Cellvibrio sp. PSBB006: one gene and its partner. The protein of the gene in region 1 interacts with the protein of each later gene in a pairwise test. Links are inferred from orthologs where the notes say so. Each region holds a gene or a part of one and is shown on either strand. Other genes may lie near its edges.

Region 1 (3,231 bases):
AAAAAAAATTGGATGTTATTCGGAGTGCTTGCTGCATGGTGTGTTAGCGCATGGGGCGCAGTCTTAAACAATAATGTTGCTGTCAATAATCTATCCGCGACAACAAATAACCTACTGAACTATCAGATTTCCGTACCTGCGGGTGCTACCAATCTGACCATCACCACCAACAGTGGATCAGGTGATGCAGACCTTTATGTGAGGGCAGGGAGCCAACCCACTTTATCATCCTATGATTGCCGCCCTTACTTGAATGGCAATAATGAGAGCTGTGCATTTTCGTCTCCCCAAGCGGCGGTGTATTACATTCAGTTACACGCCTATAGCAGTTTCAGTGGCGTCACACTGGTCGCAAGTTACTCGACGTCTGGCGGTGGTAGTTCCAGTGGTGCGACCTGGTCCGGTTTTGAAAATTATTATGCGGATGCCATCGGTCTTTCCGGCACCGCGTTGAAAAATACCTTGGCAGATATTGCTGAACGTAATCATGTGCGCATGAGTTACGCGCAAGTATGGGATGCGCTCAAGTACACGGATGAAGATCCTGACAACACCAATAACGTTATTTTGCTTTACACCGGCCGCTCACAGGCCAAGTCATTTAACGCGAGCGGCAACAACGATCCAGATGCCTGGAACCGCGAGCACACCTGGCCGAAAAGTCATGGTTTCCCAAGTTCCGGCGATTGGGGTTATACCGATATTCATCATCTTCGCCCCACCGATGCATCGGTCAACTCAACGCGCGGTAACAAAGACTTCGACAACGGCGGTTCAAGCATCAGTGAAGCACCGGGAAATTATACGGACTCCGATAGTTTTCAGCCGCGCAATGCGATTAAGGGCGATGTTGCACGCATGATGTTTTATATGGACGTGCGCTACAACGGCGGCGATGGCACCGGCACAGATGATTTGCAGTTGGTGAACTACACGGGTACCAGCGGTGCTAACCTAGGTAAAATCTGCACCTTGTTGGCCTGGCACAATCAGGACCCGGTAAGCCAGCAAGAAATTAATCGCCATGCGCGCATTGTTGTGCGCCAGGGTAATCGCAATCCTTTTGTCGATTATCCCGCATGGGCGAATGAAATCTGGGGCAGCAGTTGTAATTAATCGTTAGCGCGTAAGAGCCACGCAAGCGTGGCGAGCAGAATCGTTATTGAAACTATCGATCCTGCGGGAGTAGGATAGCCGCACGTTCCCCATGAGAACATGCGGCTATGGACGATAAATCGACGTTTGTTGAGTTAGATCAAGTTTCTTTTGGTTATGGCTCGCGTACCATATTACGCAACATAAGCTTGCGCATTCCGCGCGGGAAGTTGGTTGCCATCATGGGGGGGAGCGGATGTGGCAAGACGACGATTTTGCGCCTTATCGGCGGCCAGATTAAACCGACATCCGGGCGCGTAATGGTGGATAACCAATCGGTCGCCGCGTTGAATACCCATCAGCTTTTTTTATTGCGCCGCAAGATGGGCATGCTGTTTCAAATGGGTGCGTTGTTTACCGATCAAACGGTGTTTGAAAATGTCGCCTTTCAAATGCGCGAACACACCAACTTGCCGGAACCATTAATTCGCAATCTGGTATTGATGAAACTGCAGGCCGTCGGTTTGCGCGGTGCTCACCATTTAATGCCATCCGAGTTGTCCGGCGGTATGGCGCGGCGGGTAGCCCTGGCTCGCTCCATTGCGCTGGACCCGGAATTAATTCTTTACGATGAACCCTTTGCCGGCCTCGATCCGATCTCCCTGGGTGTAATAGGGCAGTTGGTGCGCCGTTTCAATGACGCCCTGGGCGCTACCTCCATTGTTGTGACGCACGATATTACCGAGTCACTCAATATTGTGGATTATCTTTACATGATTGCGGAAGGTGTGGTCGTTGCTGAAGGTACGCCCGCTGAAATTTATCAATCCACCCACCCTTACCTGAAGCAATTTGTGAATGGCCATGCTGATGGGCCAGTTCCATTTCATTATCCTGCGCCGGATTATGCACACGACCTGCTGGGAGATGGATTATGAAATCCATCGCCGATTACCTGACGTTGCTCGGGCATCAGGTAACGGAACGCTTGGTGTTATTGGGTGCAGTGTTTCATTTTTTATTTTCCATTTTCTTTATGTCGGGCACCTGTCTTCGTCGGCCATGGTTGGTGGTGCGTGAGATTTATTTTGTCGGTGTATTCTCGTTGTTGATTATTACCGTTGCTGGTCTGTTTGTCGGTCTGGTCTTGGGTTTGCAGATGTACGATACGCTGGAGCGTTTTGGTTCCGGCGATAGTGTTGGTATGGTTGTAGCGCTTGCCTTGGTGCGTGAACTCGGGCCGGTGTTATCGGCGCTATTATTTTCAAGCCGCGCTGGTTCAGCCATTACCGCCGAGATTGGCCTAATGAAAACCACCGAACAATTAACCGCATTGGAGATGATGGCGATACAACCGCTGGCACGCGTCATAGCACCGCGTTTTTGGGCCGGTGTTATCTCGCTGCCCTTACTCAATGTTATTTTCTGTGCGGTGGGTATTTGGGGTGGTTATCTGGTTGCTGTGCAATTGTTAGGTGTGGATGTTGGTACGTTTTGGTCACAGATGCAAAACGCGGTGGATTTTCGTCAGGATATTCTGAATGGCGTCATCAAAAGCGTGATTTTTGCGTTTGCTGTCAGCTTGATTGCGGTATTTGAAGGTTATTCTTCGGTACCCACTGCTGAAGGTGTTTCCCGGGCGACAACCCGTACGGTGGTGTTGTCGGCGTTGGTGGTGTTGGCCTTGGATTTTGTGCTGACGGCCTTTATGTTCAGAGGGTTTTGACAATGAACCGTAACATGGTCGATTTGTGGGTTGGCTTCTTTGTGGCGCTCGGTCTGGCGGCGGTGGTGTTTCTCTCGTTGAAGGTGGCTAATCAATCCAGTTTTCGTTCAGCGCCCAGTTATGAAGTACACGCGTACTTTACCAATATCGGCGGATTGAAAATTCATTCGCCGGTAAAGAGTGCCGGTGTGGTTATCGGGCGGGTGAGCGACATTCAATTCGACACCAACAATTACCAGGCAAGGGTGAGTATGGCCCTTGATAATCGCTATCGCTTCAGTGTGGATTCTTCCGCGAGCATTATTACCTCTGGCCTGTTGGGGGAACAATATATTGGTATTGAAGTGGGGGCCGATGACAGCCTGCTGGCCGATGGGGACAATATAGAGTTTACGTCTTCAGCGCTCTTG
Region 2 (3,206 bases), 2.8 Mb from region 1 along the record:
ACCCGAAACGCTTATTCAGCGTATTTGGCGTTAACAAATTCCCAGTTAACCAAAGACCAGAAAGCATTCAGGTAATTGGGACGAGAATTGCGATAGTCAATGTAGTACGCATGCTCCCACACATCCACTGTCAGGATGGCTTTGACAGAAGCGTCTGTCAGCGGAGTTTGCGCATTGCTGGTGTTAACGATAGCTACACTGCCATCGGCTTTCTTTACCAACCAGGTCCAGGCAGAACCAAAATTATTGATAGCCGAGTTGGTGAACTCTTCCTTGAACTTATCGAAGGAGCCAAATGCCTTGTTGATGGCTTCAGCTACGGCACCGGTGGCTTCGCCGCCGCCATTAGGGCTCAGGCAATTCCAATAGAAGGTGTGGTTCCATATTTGTGCAGCGTTGTTGAATACGCCACCGGAAGAAGTCTTGATGATGTCTTCCAGGCTCTTGCCTTCGTACTCGGTACCGGGAACCAAGCCATTCAACTTGTCCACGTAGGTTTTGTGGTGTTTACCGTAATGGTATTCCAGGGTCTCGGCAGAGATGTGCGGAGCCAAGGCATCTTTTGCGTAAGGAAGTGCAGGTAATTCAAAAGCCATAATCATTCTCCTTAAGAAGACGTAATCTCAAAATTTCACTTAGCGATTGGCCAAGCACACGAATGTCGCAAAGCGCCAGTTTACAAAGGGCGTAAAGCCTGCTGGCTGTTAGAATTTTTCTGGAAACGAAAGCGGCCCCGAAGGGCCGCCAGTATAACTCACTTCTGTTGCTCGTTAATGCCAGTCCATACGGGTTTGTATGACACAGCACTCACGGCAGAAGACAGCGAATTAATGCTCATGGGCAAATTACATCATGCCGCCCATGCCACCCATTCCGCCCATGCCACCCATATCTGGTGCAGCAGGCTTATTGTCTTCCGGCAGGTCAGCGATCATGGCTTCGGTAGTAATCATCAAACCAGCGATTGAACCGGCTGCTTGCAGTGCAGTACGGGTCACTTTAGCCGGGTCGAGAATACCCATCTCCAGCATATCGCCGTATTCACCAGTCGCCGCGTTGAAACCGAAGTTACCGCTGCCTTGTTTAACCTTGTCAGCCACCACAGAAGGCTCATCACCGGCGTTGGCGACGATTTGACGCAAAGGCGCTTCCATCGCACGACGGGCAATACCGATACCGGCGTTTTGATCTTCGTTGTCGCCTTTGAGGTCTGCAATAGCAGCAACGGCGCGAATCAACGCAGTACCACCGCCGGGAACCACGCCTTCCTCTACCGCAGCACGGGTAGCGTGCAGAGCATCTTCCACGCGCGCCTTCTTCTCTTTCATTTCAATTTCAGTAGCGGCACCGACTTTGATTACCGCAACACCGCCAGCCAGTTTGGCAACGCGCTCTTGCAGTTTTTCACGGTCGTAATCAGAGGTAGTTTCTTCGATTTGCACACGGATTTGCTGAACGCGCGCTTTAATCTCGTCAGCTTTACCAGCACCGTCAACAATCACAGTGTTTTCTTTGTTCATGGTGACGCGCTTGGCGGTACCCAAATGCTCCAGGGTTGCGCTTTCCAGATCCAGACCCACTTCTTCAGAAATCACAGTAGCGCCAGTCAGCACAGCGATGTCTTGCAACATGGCCTTACGACGGTCGCCGAAGCCAGGCGCTTTACACGCAGCCACTTTCACAATGCCACGAATGTTGTTCACAACCAACGTCGCCAGCGCTTCGCCTTCAACGTCTTCAGCAACGATTACCAGCGGCTTACCGGCTTTGGCAACACCTTCCAGCACGGGCAGCAACTCACGGATATTAGAGATTTTCTTGTCAACCAACAGGATGTATGGGCTGTCTTGTTCAACGCTCATGCTGTCCTGGTTGTTGATGAAGTAAGGAGAGAGGTAACCACGGTCGAATTGCATACCTTCTACCACGTCCAGCTCATTGTCCAAGCTGGTGCCTTCTTCCACGGTGATCACACCTTCTTTGCCCACTTTTTCCATGGCTTCGGCGATCAGGCCACCGATTGACGTGTCGCTGTTGGCAGAGATGGTGCCGACTTGAGAGATAGATTTGCTGTCAGCACAAGGCTGGGCGATTGACTTGACGTGAGCCACAGCAGCGGTGATGGCTTTGTCGATACCGCGCTTCAGGTCCATCGGGTTCATGCCCGCCGCAACAGACTTCAGACCTTCGTTCACAATGGCTTGGGCCAGTACAGTCGCGGTGGTGGTACCGTCACCAGCGTCGTCAGACGCGCGTGAGGCCACTTCTTTCACCATTTGCGCGCCCATGTTTTCAAACTTGTCTTTCAGGGTGATTTCCTTGGCTACGGAAACACCGTCTTTGGTCACAGTAGGTGCGCCGAAAGATTTTTCCAGAACAACGTTACGCCCTTTTGGGCCCAGGGTTGCTTTAACGGCGTCAGCCAGGATGTTTACACCGACAACCATACGTTGACGAGCGCTATCACCAAATTTCACTTCTTTTGCAGACATTTTCCAATTCCTTCAAATTCGTTCAACAGAGGGTTTGTGACAGGCAAGGAGCGGTTTACAACAGCACAGCCTTGATGTCGCTTTCGTTGAGGATGACCAGCTCTTCGCCGTCGATTTCAATCGTGTCGCTACCGGCATATTTGCCGAACACCACCACATCACCCACTTTCACGTCCAACGGACGCAATTCACCACTTGCCAATACACGGCCATTACCCACGGCCAAGACTTCGCCCTGGTTTGGCTTTTCTTTTGCAGAACCGGGCAGAACGATACCGCCAGCGGTTTTTTTCTCTTCTTCTTTGCGGCGAACCACAACACGGTCATGTAAAGGACGAATTTTCATGAGCTCATTTCTCCAACAAGCAGTTAAACACGGAAATTTAGCCGGGATTCCCCCGAGTGATTGCCTATATAGCGACAGTGTCAGCTATTTCAAGGGGTAAATTCCCGGTGAAAAGAGACTGAAAACTGCCACCAGAACCACCTGGCCAACTTACTGCGAAAGCCGGTCAGGCAGCGGTAAAGCAGTGCCCCAGAAGTGGGGTTCAGCAGCGGGATTTCAACTGCCTTGATACAAATAAAGTTACTTCCTGCCATGCCATTACTCATCGCTTGAAGAACTGGCGAAAAAACAGACAGAAAATCCGCCCACCCTCCCGGTGCGAAGCATCCGGCCAACCCAGCAATATGGCGCAAAAATCATTAATTGGG

Evidence for each region.
Region 2: the proteins of CBR65_RS19580 (region 1) and groL interact in binary tests that used the Escherichia coli proteins (3 or more experiments, as listed by UniProt). The link is inferred for Cellvibrio sp. PSBB006 from one-to-one orthologs.

What each region holds. Positions count from the first base shown.
Region 1 is NZ_CP021382.1:4,714,858-4,718,088, forward strand. Bases 223-3,128 are described here. They hold CBR65_RS19580 (ABC transporter ATP-binding protein), read left to right. Parts: upstream 223-1,223; coding sequence 1,224-2,033; downstream 2,034-3,128. Other genes in these bases: CBR65_RS19575 (endonuclease), read left to right, coding at 223-1,116; mlaE (lipid asymmetry maintenance ABC transporter permease subunit MlaE), read left to right, coding at 2,030-2,821; mlaD (outer membrane lipid asymmetry maintenance protein MlaD), read left to right, coding at 2,824-3,128. In the rest of the region: more of CBR65_RS19575, read left to right, coding at 1-222; more of mlaD, read left to right, coding at 3,129-3,231. UniProt on the Escherichia coli protein: Part of the ABC transporter complex MlaFEDB, which is involved in a phospholipid transport pathway that maintains lipid asymmetry in the outer membrane by retrograde trafficking of phospholipids from the outer membrane to the inner membrane.
Region 2 is NZ_CP021382.1:1,957,811-1,961,016, forward strand. What follows is about bases 170-3,050. They hold groL (chaperonin GroEL), read right to left. Parts: upstream 2,493-3,050; coding sequence 846-2,492; downstream 170-845. Other genes in these bases: sodB (superoxide dismutase [Fe]), read right to left, coding at 170-596; CBR65_RS08105 (co-chaperone GroES), read right to left, coding at 2,548-2,838. Outside these bases: more of sodB, read right to left, coding at 12-169.